2 regions of the Vagococcus changpingensis genome follow, and region 1 is predicted to be linked to the other one. Evidence: a T-box and tRNA genes for the amino acid it is inferred to sense, from the RefSeq annotation. Region 1 holds a T-box; the other holds one or more tRNA genes.
The links. A T-box is a leader RNA that pairs with one kind of tRNA and senses whether it is charged. The one in region 1 lies ahead of MN187_RS08505 (valine--tRNA ligase), so its partner is inferred to be a tRNA-Val.
Positions count from the first base shown of each region.

Region 2: it encodes a tRNA-Val, which carries the amino acid that the T-box ahead of MN187_RS08505 (valine--tRNA ligase) is inferred to sense. The anticodon was not compared.

Region 1 covers NZ_CP093384.1:1,760,295-1,769,996, reverse strand. Annotated here, with positions in the region: gene MN187_RS08525 (hypothetical protein) at 270-521, shown strand; gene MN187_RS08520 (hypothetical protein) at 912-1,079, shown strand; gene MN187_RS08515 (redox-sensing transcriptional repressor Rex) at 1,183-1,827, shown strand; gene tpx (thiol peroxidase) at 1,905-2,396, shown strand; T-box leader at 2,439-2,634, shown strand; gene MN187_RS08505 (valine--tRNA ligase) at 2,692-5,334, shown strand; gene MN187_RS08500 (bifunctional folylpolyglutamate synthase/dihydrofolate synthase) at 5,354-6,640, shown strand; gene MN187_RS08495 (HAD family hydrolase) at 6,644-7,309, shown strand; gene radC (RadC family protein) at 7,365-8,057, shown strand; gene MN187_RS08485 (cold-shock protein) at 8,213-8,413, shown strand; gene MN187_RS08480 (DUF2179 domain-containing protein) at 8,545-9,084, shown strand; gene MN187_RS08475 (GNAT family N-acetyltransferase) at 9,084-9,518, shown strand; gene rnjA (ribonuclease J1) at 9,571-9,702, opposite strand, start outside.
Region 2 covers NZ_CP093384.1:1,981,844-1,991,545, reverse strand. Annotated here, with positions in the region: rRNA gene MN187_RS09750 (16S ribosomal RNA) at 1-511, shown strand, start outside; tRNA gene MN187_RS09745 (tRNA-Ala) at 580-652, shown strand; rRNA gene MN187_RS09740 (23S ribosomal RNA) at 831-3,738, shown strand; rRNA gene rrf (5S ribosomal RNA) at 3,818-3,933, shown strand; tRNA gene MN187_RS09730 (tRNA-Val) at 3,947-4,019, shown strand; tRNA gene MN187_RS09725 (tRNA-Lys) at 4,029-4,101, shown strand; tRNA gene MN187_RS09720 (tRNA-Leu) at 4,107-4,188, shown strand; tRNA gene MN187_RS09715 (tRNA-Thr) at 4,198-4,270, shown strand; tRNA gene MN187_RS09710 (tRNA-Gly) at 4,278-4,349, shown strand; tRNA gene MN187_RS09705 (tRNA-Leu) at 4,364-4,449, shown strand; tRNA gene MN187_RS09700 (tRNA-Arg) at 4,459-4,532, shown strand; tRNA gene MN187_RS09695 (tRNA-Met) at 4,568-4,641, shown strand; tRNA gene MN187_RS09690 (tRNA-Ile) at 4,658-4,731, shown strand; tRNA gene MN187_RS09685 (tRNA-Ser) at 4,752-4,841, shown strand; tRNA gene MN187_RS09680 (tRNA-Met) at 4,851-4,924, shown strand; tRNA gene MN187_RS09675 (tRNA-Asp) at 4,928-5,000, shown strand; tRNA gene MN187_RS09670 (tRNA-Phe) at 5,009-5,081, shown strand; tRNA gene MN187_RS09665 (tRNA-Gly) at 5,091-5,161, shown strand; tRNA gene MN187_RS09660 (tRNA-Ile) at 5,175-5,248, shown strand; tRNA gene MN187_RS09655 (tRNA-Glu) at 5,270-5,341, shown strand; tRNA gene MN187_RS09650 (tRNA-Ser) at 5,353-5,442, shown strand; tRNA gene MN187_RS09645 (tRNA-Met) at 5,452-5,525, shown strand; tRNA gene MN187_RS09640 (tRNA-Asp) at 5,529-5,601, shown strand; tRNA gene MN187_RS09635 (tRNA-Gly) at 5,615-5,685, shown strand; tRNA gene MN187_RS09630 (tRNA-Ile) at 5,699-5,772, shown strand; tRNA gene MN187_RS09625 (tRNA-Ser) at 5,790-5,877, shown strand; tRNA gene MN187_RS09620 (tRNA-Glu) at 5,892-5,963, shown strand; gene brnQ (branched-chain amino acid transport system II carrier protein) at 6,038-7,387, shown strand; gene gpmA (2,3-diphosphoglycerate-dependent phosphoglycerate mutase) at 7,406-8,092, opposite strand; gene rpiA (ribose-5-phosphate isomerase RpiA) at 8,125-8,805, opposite strand; gene rpsL (30S ribosomal protein S12) at 9,087-9,500, shown strand; gene rpsG (30S ribosomal protein S7) at 9,542-9,702, shown strand, end outside.

The sequences.
Region 1 (9,702 bases):
GAGATAGTTTGTGAAAAATTCATAAGTATAGACAACATGATTATAAATAGGTCAAAATTTTGTTTCAATAAAATAAAAGATGACGATACTAATATGGGATAAATTAGAAACTTGTGTACAATAAGATTCATTGGTGATAAATGAGCTGGACTTTTATTTTTAGTCAATTTTTGGTTACCTTTTTAGTTATTTTTGAACATTAAACAAATTAAAAGCATCATATACTCATTTTGTAAGTAACAATAAATTCAAAAAAGGGGCATATAAGGATGACTAATAAAATACAACCAGAAAATTTAAATAATATAAAATTAAAAAAGAAACGTAAAAAAAGAAAACATAGACAATCATCTAGTCAGTCCATCTGTTCAACTAACGTCATAAAAACTGGGAAAATAGTCGTTAAAAAACGATTGAGTATAGCAGCTATTTTAGTTGCTATTTTAAGATTAAGTACAACAGCAACAGTCGTTGCTTTAGATCGTCACAATGCTCATCAGGAGGAAATAAAAAAGAATTAGCCTACGTTTCTTTTATAAATGATGTCTATCTTTATCAACTAAATTTGGTTAATTTATGAAGTGAATTAAATGATAAATCTATTAAATTACAGTATCCAATTTTTTATGATATTGTATCCCAGAGTTTAAAAGAATTAGAAATAAATACTCCTTGGATTCGTTTTTATGCCCCTTTATTGATTAGTCGAGCCTTTAGGTATTGTAATTATAAGGTATTTGAGAGTCTTACTAAAATTAAAGCTGTTTCAATCGTGGTCTCGACAACTTTAGAGAAAAATCATGCCAAGATTTTAAGCTATATTTTAAAATTGAACATTTCAAGCTAAAATTAAAATTGTAGGATTAGAATATGAAAAGACATTATTTAATAGTAAAGAAACAAGAGATTCTTTGAATAAAGTAGATATGGTGATAACGAACCACCTCTTTTATCACGACTTAGAGAATGTAATTATTGTAGATGACGTTATTGAAAATAATCGATTAGAAGCTATTAAACGTTCAATAGATAGTATATTAATGAAAAATATCGAAAATACTGAACAAGGTTTGGAATAATATTGCTGGATAGTCATTGAAAAAGATTGTGAAAAATGATACACTAAATGTGAAAATAATCACAATTCTTTAGGAGGGATGGACTGTGGAAGAACACAAAAATATGAAAATGGTCCCTAAAGCAACAACAAAACGTATTCCACTTTATTTTAGGTATTTAAAAACATTAGATGAAACAGGTGTAAAACGTATTAAATCAAACGAGTTTAGTAAAATGATTCAAATTCCATCAGCAACTATTAGGCGAGATTTTTCTCACTTTGGGGAGTTGGGACGAAGTGGCTATGGTTATGATGTGCCATACTTAATAGAAGTTTTTAGTGAGATATTAAAAACAGATATTGAAAAACGCATTGCATTAGTTGGATCTGGAAATTTAGGTAAAGCATTAATAAAAAATAATTTTAGACGAGATACAAATTTAAATATTGTGGCGGCATTTGATGCAAATCCTGAAATTGTTGGTGAAAAAATTAATGGAATTGTTGTAAAAGATATGAGTGAGTTAAAAAACATTGTAAAAAAAGAAGGTATTACAACAGTTATTATGACTGTGCCTAGTAGCAAAGCACAACAAGTAATTGATGAGGTTGTTGAAGCTGGAGTGACGGCTATTTTAAATTTTGCTCCTAAGCGGTTAAAAGTTCCCTCACATGTTCAAGTGCAATACATTGATTTAACGACGGAGTTACAAACGTTGATCTATTATGATGAAAATTACAATCATGCAAACCTTGATTTAATCTAGTTTTTCCAAGCATCTATTTTGTGTATTTAACTTTATTTCACTATAATGAAGGAAAGTTAAATAAAGGATGTGTCAACATGGAAGTATTATTAAAAGGTAACCCAGTTGAATTAGTAGGAACACCACCAAAAGCGGGAGAAAAAGCTCCAACATTTAGTTTAAAAGATTTGTCAGATAATGTAATCTCATTAGAGGAATTAAAAGGAAAACCAGTTATTATTAGTGTGGTACCTGATATTGATACTAGTGTTTGTGCACTACAGACAAAACACTTTAATAAAGAAGCAGCAACAATTAAAGACGTATATTTTTTAACGATTTCAAATAACACAAAAGAACAATTAGCTAATTGGTGTGCAGCTGAATCAGTTGACATGACCATGTTAAGAGATGAAGAAGGTGTGGTTGGAAAAGAATATGGTATTTTAATTCCATCAATTAATCGTTTAGCACGCTCAATTTTTGTGTTAGACAAAGATGGCGTCATTACATATGAAGAAATCGTACCAGAAGTATCAAGTGAACCAAATTATGTTAAAGCATTAGAAGCTGCAAAAGCGTTAATCTAAGTTTGACGAAATGATGCTATCAAGGTAAAATGAATGGCATAAACAACCATAAAGAATAGGAAGAGTAATACTTGGATATGTTGCAGAAAGAAAATCCATTGGCTGAAAGGTTTTCCATTTAAAAGTATGAAGGTAGCCTAGGAGTGGGAACCGTATTGTCAACGTTATATGACCTAGAGAGATAAGCGTATTCGTATGCTTATAAGATAGGTGGTACCGCGAGATAATCGTCCTAAAGTTAGAAATAACTTTAGGGCTTTTTGTTTTGAAAAATAAAAAATAAGGAGAAATGTATATGACAGATGAACAACAAAACTTAGCGCCAAAGTTTGACCCAAAAGCTGTTGAAAAAGGGCGTTATAAAAAGTGGCTAGAAAAAGATTTATTTAAACCAAGTGGGGATGAAAGTGCACCAGCGTATTCTATTGTCATACCACCACCAAACGTGACAGGAAAACTTCACTTAGGTCATGCATGGGATACGACACTGCAAGATATGATTATTCGTCAAAAGAGAATGCAAGGCTTTGATACATTATGGTTACCTGGTATGGACCATGCTGGGATTGCAACTCAAGCGAAAGTTGAAGAAAAATTACGTGGTGAAGGTGTGTCACGATATGATTTAGGTCGTGAAAAATTCATCGAAACAACGAAAGAATGGAAAGAAGAATATGCCGGACATATTCGTGAGCAGTGGGCAAAATTAGGATTATCTTTAGACTATTCAAGAGAGAGATTTACTTTAGACGATGGACTATCTGATGCGGTGAAAAAAGTGTTTGTGACACTTTATAATAAAGGCCTTATTTATCGTGGTGAGTACATTATTAATTGGGACCCACAAGCAAAAACCGCTTTATCTGATATCGAAGTCATTCATAAAGACATCGAAGGCGCGTTTTATCATATGTATTATCCATTAGCTGATGGCAGTGGAAAATTAGAAATTGCGACAACACGTCCAGAAACCATGCTTGGGGACACAGCTGTTGCCGTTCACCCTAAGGATGAACGTTATCAACATTTAATTGGTAAAACAGTGATTTTACCATTAGTGGATAAAGAAATTCCGATTGTCGCTGATGATTATGTTGATATGGAATTTGGAACAGGTGTCGTAAAAATTACACCAGCCCATGACCCTAACGACTTTGAGGTGGGTAATCGTCATGATTTACCTCGTATTAACGTGATGAATGATGACGCGACAATGAATGATTTAGCTGGTAAATATGCCGGTATGGATCGTTTTACTACACGTAAAGCAGTCATTAAGGATTTAGATGAGTTAGGACTACTTAAAGGCGTTGAAAAAATGACTCATAGTGTTGGTCACTCTGAGCGAACTGGAGTCGTGGTTGAGCCAAGATTATCAACGCAATGGTTTGTTAAAATGGCGCCACTTGCGAAAAAAGCTGTTGAAAACCAAGCAACAGATGACGCCGTTGATTTTTATCCACCACGTTTTAATCAGACATTCTTAACATGGATGGAAAATGTACATGACTGGGTAATTTCTCGTCAACTTTGGTGGGGACATCGTATTCCAGCTTGGTATCATAATGAAACAGGCGAAGTTTATGTTGGAGAAGAAGCACCTAAAGACGTTGAAAACTGGCATCAAGATGAAGATGTATTAGATACTTGGTTTAGTTCAGCTCTTTGGCCATTTTCAACAATGGGTTGGCCTGATACGGAGTCACATGACTTCAAACGTTATTTCCCAACGAATACATTAGTGACTGGTTATGACATTATTTTCTTCTGGGTAAGTCGTATGATTTTCCAAAGTTTAGAATTTACTGAAGAACGACCATTTGAAAATGTGTTGATTCACGGATTAATTCGTGCGGAAGATGGACGTAAAATGAGTAAATCTCTTGGTAATGGTATCGACCCAATGGATGTCATTGATCAATACGGAGCAGACGCGTTGCGTTGGTTCTTATCAAATGGCTCTACACCAGGTCAAGACATGCGTTTTAGTTATGAAAAAATGGATGCTGCTTGGAACTTCATTAATAAAATTTGGAATGCCTCTCGTTTTGTATTAATGAACGTTGAAGGCATGACATATGATGATATTTCTCTTGATGGTGATAAAACTGTTGCAGATAAATGGATTTTAACTCGACTAAATGAAACGATTGAAAAAGTAACGAACTTCTTTGACCGTTTTGAGTTTGGGGAAGCCGGTCGTCATTTATACAACTTTATTTGGGATGATTTCTGTGATTGGTATATTGAGATGAGTAAGGAAGTCCTTTACGGAGAAAATGAAGAACAAAAACAAATGACTCGTAGCATTTTAGTACATGTATTAGATAACATTTTACGTTTACTACACCCAATCATGCCATTTGTGACAGAAGAAATTTGGGAAAAAATTCCACATCAAGGTGAATCAATTGTAGTGGCAGCTTATCCAACTGTCAATGAAGTTTGGACAGATGAACAAGCGGCAGAAGGTATGGAAGTATTAAAAGAATTAATCCGCTCAGTTCGTAATATTCGCTCAGAAGTGAGTGCACCAATGTCTAAGCCAATTACATTGTTAATCAAAACATCAAAAGATTCAGTTAAAGACTTCTTTGAAGCAAATACTAATTATATCGAACGTTTCTGTCATCCAGAAGTGTTAGAAATTAAAGAAGAATTTGATGTACCAGATTTAGCCATGAGTGCAGTGATTACTGGAGCTGAAATCTATTTACCATTAGAAGATTTAATCAATATTGACGAAGAAATTGCTCGTTTGGAAAAAGAGTTGGATAAGTGGACGTCAGAAGTAGCACTTGTTGAGAAGAAATTAAGCAATGACCGTTTTGTTTCAAATGCACCAGAGGCTGTTGTTGCAGCAGAACGTGAGAAACAAAAAGATTACTTAGAAAAACAAGCCTCTGTAAAAGAAAGACTGGCTTCTTTGAAAAAATAAATAAAGGTGGCTGTACAAGATGGAGTATGGAGAAATCATTTCATGGATACATGAACGCACAAAGTTTGGTATTCGTCCGGGGTTAACACGAATCAATTATTTATTAGAACAATTAGACAATCCGCAAGATAAGTTAAAAATTGTTCATATCGGTGGAACAAATGGGAAAGGCTCAACGACAACGTTTTTACGTTGCCTGTTGGAGCAACAAGGCTTAACAGTTGGAACCTTTACCTCACCGTATATCGAATCATTTAACGAACGCATTGCGATTAACGGTCAACCAATTCCTAATGAAGAGTTGGTTGAATTATGTGAAAAAGTGATACCTATCGTGGATAAGATGGATGAGGTACCTGAGTTAGCTCATACTGTTGAATTTGAAGTATTAACAGCTATGATGTTTGATTATTTTGTTGATAAAAAAGTTGACATTGTTCTAGTTGAAGTTGGTTTGGGCGGACGTTTTGACTGTACGAACGTGATGACTCCACTTGTGTCAGTAATTACGACAATTGGTTTAGACCATGTCGATATTTTAGGAGATACGATTGAACAAGTTGCTAGTCAAAAAGCTGGGATTATTAAAGAAGGAAGGCCAGTTATTGTCGGGAATGTTTCAGATGAAGCATTTGATGTGATTAGTAAAGAAGCAAATTCATTACATGCTCCAATCAAACGTTATGGGGTTGACTTTGATAGTCAATACTTACAACCGACTGATAATTGGGGAGAAACATTCCATTTTAAATCAGATAAAGTTGATTTAAAACAATTATCCATAAATATGGTTGGAAAACACCAAGTAGATAATGCAAGTGTCGCCATTGAAGCATTTAATGAGGTGGCTGATATGCTTCATTTACCAGTGTCTAATCGTGATTATCAAAAAGGATTACAACAAGCATTTTGGCCTGGTCGTATGGAAAAAATTTCTGATGAACCATTTATTGTATTAGATGGGGCGCATAACGATCACGCGATGGAAGTATTAGTAGACAATCTAAGACGAGAATTTTCAGATAAAAAAATTCATACGATTTTTGGGGCGTTGACCACTAAAGACATTCAAGGGATGATTGGGTTATTGCAGTCAGTAAATAATCTAGACTTGAAAGTGACCACTTTTGATTACCCAAAAGCTTGTACGAAAGAATTATATGAAGAGATGGGATTAACAGCATATGATCACTGGCAAGAAGCACTATCAGATACATTGAAAGAAGTGTCAGGGGACGATTTGATTTTAATTACCGGATCATTGTATTTTATTTCCCAAGTAAGACAAATTTTATTAGGAGAGTGACGTGTGAAAAAAATAAGCGGCGTTATTTTTGATATGGACGGCCTAATCTTTGATACAGAAGCAGTCTATTCGAAAAATAATATTGAAATTGCACAAAAATTCAAGATGCCTGGCTACGATGAGGAATATTATAAATCTGAAGTTGGTTTAGGTGAGAAGGCAGTTTACCAAAAATATGTCAACGATTTTCCAATGTTGAGACAAGATGAGATTGACCAATTTTTTAAAGAAAGTCGAGCTAGTACATGGGAAGAATTTTCGACAGTGGGAGCACCGATTAAACCAGGTGTGGAAGAATTGTTAACGTATTTAAACAATCACGGCGTAAAGTGTGTCGTTGCTTCAAGTAATAACCGTGAAGCGATTGATATGTTATTAGACAAAGCTGGATTTATGGATAAGTTTAGTGGGATTGTCAGTGGCAATGATGTGACACATGCTAAACCACATCCAGAAATTGTTGAAAAAGCTGTCGAAATATTAGGTACACCAAAAGAAGAAACGATAATGCTAGAAGATTCATTGAATGGCATTCGAGCGTCTTTCACTGCCAATGTACCAGTCATCATGGTACCGGATTTGATTTTACCAAATGACGAAGCGAAAGAAAAAACACTGACTATTAAAGATAGTTTGTATGATGTGTTAGACTACATAAAATCAGTTTAAATCAAAAACTCCTTTTTTCACGTATGTTTTGGGTGAAGAAGGGAGTGTTTTTTTATTGAAAATTAAATGTCGAGAGCAAGAGTATAAAGATCAATTGTTACCTCGCGAGCGATTACTACAATATGGTTCAGAGGTTTTATCCAATGAAGAGTTATTAGCTATTGTGTTACAATCAGGAAATAAGTCAATACCAGTCATGCAGTTAGCAGAAAATATATTAAAAGAAGTGGATGGGTTATACGGATTAAAAACCGTTAAAATAGAGGAATTGATGAATTTAAATGGAATAGGAACAGTAAAAGCGATACAAATAAAAGCTATTGTGGAATTAGGAAAACGATTAGCTTTATCAACACAAGAAAAATATGGAAAAATTTATTCTAGTCAACAAATTGGCGAGCGATTAATTGAAGAAATGAAGGATTTAACACAAGAACATTTTATGGTATTTTATTTAAATGCTAAAAATGAAATCATAAAAAAAGAAACGATTTTTATTGGCACGTTAAATCAATCAATTGCTCATCCACGTGAAATTTTTCATCTAGCCGTGAGGTATTCGGCCTCTCGCCTTATCCTAGTTCACAACCATCCGTCTGGAAATCCAGAACCGTCAGATCAAGATGAAATATTCACAGAACGTTTGGTTTCTTGTGGTAAAATGATGGGGATGGAGATTTTAGATCATATAATTGTAGGAGAATCCGGTTACGTAAGTTTTAGAGAAACTAAGAGATTATCATTGTGAAAACGGGTCTTTACTTGCAATTAAAAGAGACATGAGTTATCATGAATATGTAATATGGTTTTGGATTTCAATAGATGTTGTATGAAACACCCTCTATCGACCGAAAGCAAGTATTACAAAAATTAACATGTGCTACGGCACGAGGAGGAAGTAACATGGCTCAAGGAACAGTAAAATGGTTTAACGCAGAAAAAGGATTTGGATTTATTCAACAAGAAGAAGGAAATGACGTATTCGTACATTTCTCAGCTATCGAAGGCGACGGATTCAAAACTTTAGAAGAAGGTCAAGCTGTAACATTCGAAATCGAAGAAACAGATCGTGGACCTCAAGCAGCAAACGTTGTAAAAGCGTAATTAAATCTAATTAAAATTTTAAGTGTAAGTGGGTTAATCCACTTACACTTTTTTTGATTAATTTGTTGCATGGTATAAAGTTATCGGATAATATGAGGAAGCAGAGCTATATAAAAGGAGGAGTTTAATAAATGGAATTGAAAACATTACTAATAATTTTTTTAATTAATTTTTGTTATGTTACACTAAATACTATCCGTTTCATGTTAACAATGAAAGGGTCACGTGTTATTGCCCCGTTACTTAGTATGGTGGAAATTTCCATCTATGTTGTTGGTTTATCTTTAGTATTAAATCAAATTAATAACCCAGTTAATCTGTTTGTATATGCATTAGGTTATGCTTGTGGAATTGTTTTAGGGATAAAAATTGAAGATTATTTAGCATTAGGTTATATTATGGTGACGGCTATTTTGCCATTAAATGAAGAAAATAAGGCACTTCCAGAATTGTTAAGAGATGAGGGATATGGTGTGACACAAACCATTGCTCATGGACGAGAAGGAGAACGATTAGTACTAGAAATTTTATCTGCTAGAAAATCGGAGCGTTCTTTATATAAAGATATTAAAGATTTTAATGATAAAGCATTTATCATCTCATATGAACCTAAGTACATTTCTGGAGGGTTCTGGACGAAAAAAGTACGTGAAAGGAACAAGAGAAGATGATTACATTTGAACAAAAAAGATTTGATCATTTAACCCGACAAGAATTGTTTTCCATGTATCAACTACGAATTGCTGTGTTTGTTGTGGAACAAAAGTGTCCTTACCAAGAGGTAGATGAGATAGATCTATCAGCTATACATGTTTTGGGAAAAAATGAAGCAGGTGAATTAGTTGCTTATATGAGGTTGTTTCAAGAAAACCAATCTTGGCATATTGGCCGAGTAACTGTTCGAAAAAGTGATAGACATCTTCATTATGGAAGGAAGTTAGTTTCATACGGTCTGTCTTGTGTACCAACTAATCAATTAATAAAAGCACAAGCACAAGAGTATTTAAAATCATTTTATGAATCATTTGGTTTTGAAGCAATATCTGATGTTTATCTAGAAGATAATATTCCGCATATTGATATGGAATGGATAAAAAAAATATGAAAAAACCTGTAAATGCTTAATTATTTTTAGACATTTACAGGTTTTTAGATTATTATTTACTGGATGTTTCAAGTATCATTGGCAGAATCATTGGATGACGTTCGGTTTTTTCAATTAGAAATGGTTGAACGGTATTCACAATGACTTCATTTAACATGATTTCATCACATTCGGGATGTTTTAA
Region 2 (9,702 bases), 220 kb from region 1:
CGGGGACAAAGTGACAGGTGGTGCATGGTTGTCGTCAGCTCGTGTCGTGAGATGTTGGGTTAAGTCCCGCAACGAGCGCAACCCTTATTGTTAGTTGCCATCATTTAGTTGGGCACTCTAGCGAGACTGCCGGTGACAAACCGGAGGAAGGTGGGGATGACGTCAAATCATCATGCCCCTTATGACCTGGGCTACACACGTGCTACAATGGACAGTACAATGAGTTGCGAGACCGCGAGGTTTAGCTAATCTCTTAAAGCTGTTCTCAGTTCGGATTGTAGGCTGCAACTCGCCTACATGAAGCCGGAATCGCTAGTAATCGTGGATCAGCATGCCACGGTGAATACGTTCCCGGGCCTTGTACACACCGCCCGTCACACCACGAGAGTTTGTAACACCCAAAGTCGGTGAGGTAACCTTTTGGAGCCAGCCGCCTAAGGTGGGATAGATGATTGGGGTGAAGTCGTAACAAGGTAGCCGTATCGGAAGGTGCGGCTGGATCACCTCCTTTCTAAGGATAATTACGGAAAACACATTACGTTTTACTTTGTTCAGTTTTGAGAGGTCTACTCTTAAATAGGGGCCTTAGCTCAGCTGGGAGAGCGCCTGCCTTGCACGCAGGAGGTCAGCGGTTCGATCCCGCTAGGCTCCATTGATGAGAAATCATCATATAGATTGTTCATTGAAAACTGGATAGTTGAAGTTAGACATCAACATAAACCGAGAACACCGCGTTGAACAGTTTCTTTTAAAGAACTGTGAAATGTATTAACTATTATCTATCGCTAGTTAATAGTTAATGAAAAAAAGCTAACCGTAAGGTTAGAAAAGGTTAAGTGAATAAGGGCGCACGGTGGATGCCTTGGCACTAGAAGCCGATGAAGGACGGGACTAACACCGATATGCTTCGGGGAGCTGTAAGTAAGCTATGATCCGGAGATTTCCGAATGGGGGAACCCAGTATCTTTTATAGGATATTATCTAGTAGTGAATACATAGCTATTAGAAGGTAGACGCAGAGAACTGAAACATCTAAGTACCTGCAGGAAGAGAAAGAAAAATCGATTTCCTTAGTAGCGGCGAGCGAAACGGAAACAGCCCAAACCAATAAGCTTGCTTATTGGGGTTGTAGGACTCAATTGTGGTAGCTGTTGTGGATAGTCGAATCGATCTGGAAAGGTCAGCCGTAGTGGGTAAAAGCCCCGTAGATGAAATTGACAACACACCTATGAGTATCCTGAGTACGGCGGAACACGAGAAATTCCGTCGGAATCCGGGAGGACCATCTCCCAAGGCTAAATACTCTCTAGTGACCGATAGTGAACCAGTACCGTGAGGAAAGGTGAAAAGCACCCGGAAGGGGAGTGAAATAGAACCTGAAACCGTGTGCTTACAAGAAGTTAGAGCCCGTTAATGGGTGATAGCGTGCCTTTTGCAGAATGAACCGGCGAGTTACGATAGCATGCGAGGTTAAGCTGAAGAAGCGGAGCCGTAGCGAAAGCGAGTCTGAATAGGGCGAATGAGTATGTTGTCGTAGACCCGAAACCATGTGACCTACCCATGTCCAGGTTGAAGGTGTGGTAAAACGCACTGGAGGACCGAACCCACGTACGTTGAAAAGTGCGGGGATGAGGTGTGGGTAGCGGAGAAATTCCAAACGAACTTGGAGATAGCTGGTTCTCTCCGAAATAGCTTTAGGGCTAGCCTCGGATTTGAGAATGATGGAGGTAGAGCACTGTTTGGACTAGGGGCCCGTCTTGGGTTACCGAATTCAGATAAAACTCCGAATGCCATTCATTTATATCCGGGAGTCAGACAGTGAGTGATAAGATCCATTGTCGAAAGGGAAACAGCCCAGACCACCAGCTAAGGTCCCAAAATACATGTTAAGTGGAAAAGGATGTGAGGGTGCACAAACAACTAGGATGTTGGCTCAGAAGCAGCCACCATTTAAAGAGTGCGTAATAGCTCACTAGTCGAGTGCCCTTGCGCCGAAAATGTACCGGGGCTAAACATGTTACCGAAGCTGTGGATAGAACCTTTGGTTCTATGGTAGGAGAGCGTTCTAAGGGCGTTGAAGCTGGATCGTAAGGACTGGTGGAGCGCTTAGAAGTGAGAATGCCGGTATGAGTAGCGAAAGACAGGTGAGAATCCTGTCCACCGAATGACTAAGGTTTCCTGGGGAAGGCTCGTCCTCCCAGGGTTAGTCGGGACCTAAGCTGAGGCCGATAGGCGTAGGCGAGGACAACAGGTTGAGATTCCTGTACTCGTTTGTTTTGTTTGAACAATGGAGGGACACAGGAGGCTATGAGATCGTGCGACTGGAAGTGCACGTTCAAGCAACAAGTTTTGATAAGAGTCAAATGCTTTTATCTTTAAGAACAAGTTGTGATGAGTAGGGAAATAGAGTACCGAAGTCTCAATGTCACACTGTCAAGAAAAGCTTCTAGTTAGAAACAAATGACCGTACCGCAAACCGACACAGGTAGTCGAGGAGAGAATCCTAAGGTGAGCGAGAGAACTCTCGTTAAGGAACTCGGCAAAATGACCCCGTAACTTCGGGAGAAGGGGTGCTGAACGCAAGTTCAGCCGCAGTGAATAGGCCCAAGCGACTGTTTATCAAAAACACAGGTCTCTGCAAAATCGAAAGATGACGTATAGGGGCTGACGCCTGCCCGGTGCTGGAAGGTTAAGAGGATGGGTTAGCAATAGCGAAGCTCAAAATTGAAGCCCCAGTAAACGGCGGCCGTAACTATAACGGTCCTAAGGTAGCGAAATTCCTTGTCGGGTAAGTTCCGACCCGCACGAAAGGCGTAACGATTTGGGCACTGTCTCAACGAGAGACTCGGTGAAATTTTAGTACCTGTGAAGATGCAGGTTACCCGCGACAGGACGGAAAGACCCCATGGAGCTTTACTGTAGTTTGATATTGAATGTTTGTAACACATGTACAGGATAGGTAGGAGCCGTAGAAATCGGAACGCTAGTTTCGATGGAGGCGCTGGTGGGATACTACCCTTGTGTTATGACCATTCTAACCCGCACCACTTATCGTGGTGGGAGACAGTGTCAGATGGACAGTTTGACTGGGGCGGTCGCCTCCCAAAAGGTAACGGAGGCGCCCAAAGGTTCCCTCAGAATGGTTGGAAATCATTCGTAGAGTGCAAAGGCAGAAGGGAGCTTGACTGCGAGAGTTACAACTCGAGCAGGGACGAAAGTCGGGCTTAGTGATCCGGTGGTTCCGCATGGAAGGGCCATCGCTCAACGGATAAAAGCTACCCTGGGGATAACAGGCTTATCTCCCCAAGAGTTCACATCGACGGGGAGGTTTGGCACCTCGATGTCGGCTCGTCGCATCCTGGGGCTGTAGTCGGTCCCAAGGGTTGGGCTGTTCGCCCATTAAAGCGGCACGCGAGCTGGGTTCAGAACGTCGTGAGACAGTTCGGTCCCTATCCGTCGCGGGCGTTGGAAATTTGAGAGGAGCTGTCCTTAGTACGAGAGGACCGGGATGGACATACCTCTGGTGTACCAGTTGTTCTGCCAAGGGCATTGCTGGGTAGCTATGTATGGACGGGATAAACGCTGAAAGCATCTAAGCGTGAAGCCCCCCTCAAGATGAGATTTCCCATTCCTTTAAGGAAGTAAGACCCCTGAAAGATGATCAGGTAGATAGGCTAGAAGTGGAAGTACAGTGATGTATGGAGCGGACTAGTACTAATCGGTCGAGGACTTAACCAAGATAGCGGTGGACCATTATATTGATACTAACTTAACATCCAGTTTTGAGTGAATCATCACTCAATAAAAAACATATAAGTGCGGTGACGATGGCAAGAAGGATACACCTGTAACCATGCCGAACACAGAAGTTAAGTTTCTTAGCGCCGAGGGTAGTGAAGGGTTTCCCTTTGTGAGAGTAGGACGTTGCCGTGCTTTTTGTATTGATGGAGGTTTAGCTCAGCTGGGAGAGCACCTGCCTTACAAGCAGGGGGTCAGCGGTTCGATCCCGTTAACCTCCATACATTTTTGACTCGTTAGCTCAGTTGGTAGAGCATCTGACTTTTAATCAGAGGGTCACTGGTTCGAGCCCAGTACGGGTCATATATGCGGGTGTGGCGGAATTGGCAGACGCACTAGATTTAGGATCTAGCGCTTAACGGCGTGGGGGTTCAAGTCCCTTCACCCGCATTTATATTTGCCGGCTTAGCTCAGTTGGTAGAGCATCTGATTTGTAATCAGAGGGTCGAGGGTTCAAGTCCTTTAGCCGGCATCTATAAGCGGAAGTAGTTCAGTGGTAGAACATCACCTTGCCAAGGTGGGGGTCGCGGGTTCGAACCCCGTCTTCCGCTTTTCATAAGTTCTAGCCGGGGTGGCGGAACTGGCAGACGCACAGGACTTAAAATCCTGCGGTGAGTGATCACCGTACCGGTTCGATTCCGGTCCTCGGCATCATTAATAGCGCCCATAGCTCAACTGGATAGAGTGTCTGACTACGGATCAGAAGGTTAGGGGTTCGACTCCTCTTGGGCGCGTTTAATTACTTATATTTTATAGTAATTGTTTATTTCGCGGTGTAGCTCAGCTGGCTAGAGCGTCCGGTTCATACCCGGGAGGTCGGGGGTTCGATCCCCTCCGCCGCGATAAATTTTCGACCTTTGGACCTTTAGCTCAGTTGGTTAGAGCTCCCGGCTCATAACCGGGCGGTCGTAGGTTCGAGTCCTACAAGGTCCATTGAAAGTTATTTTTATTATGGAGGATTACCCAAGTCCGGCTGAAGGGAACGGTCTTGAAAACCGTCAGGTGTGTCAAAGCACGCAAGGGTTCGAATCCCTTATCCTCCTTATTAATATCGCGGAGTGGAGCAGTTAGGTAGCTCGTCGGGCTCATAACCCGAAGGTCACAGGTTCAAATCCTGTCTCCGCAATTAGGTTCCGTGGTGTAGGGGTTAACATGCCTGCCTGTCACGCAGGAGATCGCGGGTTCGATTCCCGTCGGGACCGTATTTAATGGCGCAGTAGCTCAGTTGGTAGAGCAACGGATTGAAGCTCCGTGTGTCGGCAGTTCGATTCTGTCTTGCGCCATTTATATTAGCGGGTGTAGTTTAGTGGTAAAACTACAGCCTTCCAAGCTGTTGTCGCGAGTTCGATTCTCGTCACCCGCTTTAGAATTAAATAGGGCCTATAGCTCAGCTGGTTAGAGCGCACGCCTGATAAGCGTGAGGTCGATGGTTCGAGTCCATTTAGGCCCATTAGTTTTAAGTAGTATTTTTGGCCCGTTGGTCAAGCGGTTAAGACACCGCCCTTTCACGGCGGTAACACGGGTTCGAGTCCCGTACGGGTCATATTTTATTATGGAGGATTACCCAAGTCCGGCTGAAGGGAACGGTCTTGAAAACCGTCAGGTGTGTAAAAGCACGCAAGGGTTCGAATCCCTTATCCTCCTTATTAATATCGCGGAGTGGAGCAGTTAGGTAGCTCGTCGGGCTCATAACCCGAAGGTCACAGGTTCAAATCCTGTCTCCGCAATTAGGTTCCGTGGTGTAGGGGTTAACATGCCTGCCTGTCACGCAGGAGATCGCGGGTTCGATTCCCGTCGGGACCGTTCTTTTATATTAGCGGGTGTAGTTTAGTGGTAAAACTACAGCCTTCCAAGCTGTTGTCGCGAGTTCGATTCTCGTCACCCGCTTTAGAATTAAATAGGGCCTATAGCTCAGCTGGTTAGAGCGCACGCCTGATAAGCGTGAGGTCGATGGTTCGAGTCCATTTAGGCCCATTAGTTTTAAATTTTTTGGAGAAGTACTCAAGTGGCTGAAGAGGTGCCCCTGCTAAGGGTATAGGTCGGGTAACTGGCGCGAGGGTTCAAATCCCTCCTTCTCCATAGCTTTTTTATTAGGCCCGTTGGTCAAGCGGTTAAGACACCGCCCTTTCACGGCGGTAACACGGGTTCGAGTCCCGTACGGGTCATAAGCTTGAAATTGTATATACAATTTCAAGCTTTTTTTTATACAAAAATATAAAGGAAAGGAAATTAAATTAATATGAAAGAAAAATTATCATACAAGGAAAAGTTATATATTGGAATGATGGTGTTTGGTTTGTTTTTTGGAGCAGGTAACTTAATTTTTCCGATTCAAATGGGTCAAGAAGCGGGTCAAAATGTGTTATTAGCAAATAATGGATTTTTATTATCAGCGATTGGAATTCCTTTTCTAGCTATTATATCTTTTGGTGCGACTGGGACAAATAAAATTTTTGAACTAGCGAGTAAAGTATCCTCGGCTTTTGCTTATTTTTTTACTGTTGTTTTATATTTAATTATAGGTCCATTCTTTGCAATGCCGAGGTTAGCCACAACTTCATATGAAATGTCTTTTGCTCATTTTATACCTAAGGATAAATCAACATTATCTCTTTTTATTTTTAGTACTATATTTTTTTCATTTGTTTTATTATTTTCATTTAAACCAAGTAAAATTTTAGATTATATTGGAAAGTATTTAACGCCATTATTTTTAATTTTATTAAGTTGTCTCATTTTAGTAAGTTTTATAAAACCTATGGGATCGATAGAAAATGCTTCCGTGCAAGCTTCATATAAATCTACTCCTTTTATAAAAGGATTTTTAGGTGGATATAATACATTAGATGCTTTGGCAGGATTAGCATTTGGGGCTATTATTATTGAAAGTGTTAAAGGATTTGGGATTCAAAAAAAATCAAGAATTGCCATTGAAACAATGAAATCTGGAATTTTTGGTATTGTCCTTATGGGTGTTATTTATACGTTGTTATCAATTATGGGAGCGATGAGTTTAGGGACTTTATCGTTAAATAAAAATGGTGGTGTAACATTGTCCCAATTGGCAGATTATTATTTAGGTGTACCTGGTAATATTTTATTAGGTTTAATCGTGATTGTAGCCTGTTTAAAAACGGCTATTGGATTAGCAACTTCATTTGGTAAATCTTATTCAGAAATGTTTTCTGATAGACATTATTTATCATTTGTATTGGGATGTTTATTTATGGCCTTGATGATTTCTAATATAGGATTAAATGCGATTATTACAGCATCTATTCCCGTATTAATGTTTATTTATCCTTTGGCAATGGTTTTGATTTTATTATCATTGTTAAGCAAGTGGACAGATAATATTAGAAATTGTTATAAAATAGTGATAGGATTTACGGTTATCTCATCTATTTTAGATGCAATTCGAGCATTGCCTGAGTGGATGCAACAAAATAATTTAATCACATCTATTTTAAGTTTTTCTGAACAATCTATTCCATTTTTTAGTAGTGGTTTAAGTTGGATTATTTTTGCATTTGTAGGACTGATTATTTCATTACTATTTAATATTAAAAGAAACCCATCAAGCATCTAAGCTAGATGGGTTTTTGGTTTATAAATAATATTTCTTAGAGACACTTAGGTCATCGTTCAATTCGTAAACTAAAGGTTGACCGGTTGGAATTTCTAGAGCCATGATATCGTCATCAGAAATATTTTCAATGTGTTTTGCTAAAGCGCGTAGTGAGTTACCATGTGCGGCAACTAATACGACATCATCTTTCAATAAAGATGGAGCAATATGATCATTCCAAAAAGGTAAGGCACGTTCAAGTGTTACTTTTAAATTTTCTCCTTCTGGAATTGCTCGTTTATCCAAGTAACGATATTTTGGATCGTGTGTGGATGACTCAGGACTACTTGGGTCAAGTAATGGAGGTAGTGTATCATATGAGCGTCTCCACAGTTGAACCTGATCTACCCCATATTTTTCAGCCGTTTCAGCCTTGTTTAATCCTTGTAATGCACCGTAGTGACGTTCATTTAAACGCCAAGATTTAAATTCAGGTGTTGAGAGTTGGTCTGATTCTTCTAGAACATAATGAGATGTTTTTATAGCCCGTTTTAAGTATGATGTATATGCAACATCAAATAAAATACCAGCTTCTTTTATTTTTCTACCAGCTTCTTGAGCTTCTTTTACTCCTTGTTCACTTAGATCAACATCTACCCATCCAGTAAATAAGTTAAGAGAGTTCCATACGCTTTGTCCATGTCGAATAAAAACTAATGTTTTCATCTGGTTCATCTACCCTTCGTATATATAAGTTATTATCTAGAAATGTCGATTGTTTTAACCCCATCATTTTGTGTGCCAACAATTACTCGATTCACCATATTTAAGAATAAGCCATGCTCAACAATACCAACTTGAGTATCTAGCCAAGCAGCTAATTCTCCAGGATTCTCAATTTTTTCTAGGTGTAAGTCTATAATATAATTTTTACTGTCTGTTAGCAAAGGATTACCATCGTCCGTTAGACGTAAAATTGGATTTAACTTATTTTCATTAAATACTTTAAATAGTTGAGCACTTCCATAAGGAATCACTTCAATAGGAAGTGGAAAAGTACCTAAATGTTTCACCATTTTTGATTCATCAACTATCCAAATGATTTCTTTTGAATAAGTTCCGACAATTTTTTCAAATAGAAGGGCAGCACCCCCACCTTTTATTCCTTGGAAGTCATCAGAGATTTCATCAGCACCATCAATCGTTAAATCAACGTAGTCTACTTCATCGATACTTTTTAAAGGAATATCCAAAGCTAAAGCTTGTACCTGTGTTGCTTTGGATGTGGTTACCCCGGTAATATTTAATCCTTCTTCTTTTACACGACGTCCAATTTCTTCTACCATATAGTAAGCTGTTGATCCAGTACCAAGACCGACAATCATACCGTCTTTTACATAATTTGCTGATTCAATGCCAACTAATTTTTTAAGATTCATAATAAAAAATTCCTCCTAGTATTCTATAAATTTATTGTAAGCATTATCTTAAAAAAAAGATACACTAAAAAATTAAATTTTATAAATTAAAGTATTGACGTTTATTAATAGAGTGTGTTAATATTACAAAGGTGCTTGAGAACAAGTCTTTTTAAATGTATCGACTGTATTAAAGCCTATTTTACGATGCAGGATTTCTTGCATTAATTTTTTAAATTTGAAAAAGAACCACCTGGATGTGTGGCTCTAGAAAAGCTCTATAAGGAAGGAGGAACTTTATCATGCCTACAATTAATCAATTGGTACGTAAATCTCGTAAATCAAAAACAACTAAATCTGGCTCACCTGCTTTAGGTAAAAGCTATAATAGTTTCAAAAAATCTCAAACTAACGTGAACTCTCCACAAAAACGTGGTGTTTGTACACGTGTGGGTACGATGACACCGAAAAAACCTAACTCTGCGTTACGTAAATATGCTCGTGTTCGTTTGTCAAACTTAATTGAAGTGACAGCTTACATTCCAGGTATTGGACATAACTTGCAAGAACATAGTGTGGTTTTAATCCGTGGAGGTCGTGTAAAAGATTTACCAGGGGTTCGTTATCATATCGTACGTGGTGCTTTAGATACTGCTGGTGTTACTGATCGTAAACAAAGCCGTTCTAAATATGGTACTAAAAAACCTAAAAAATAATTAAATTGATTAAATAAAATTTTTGGAAGGAGGAGTTACACATGCCAAGAAAAGGTCCTGTTGCAAAACGTGATGTATTACCAGATCCGATTTATAACTCAAAATTAGTGACTCGTTTAATCAACCGTGTAATGGTTGACGGTAAGCGTGGTGTTGCTTCTAGCATTATTTATGATGCATTTGATATTATTAAAGAGTCTAC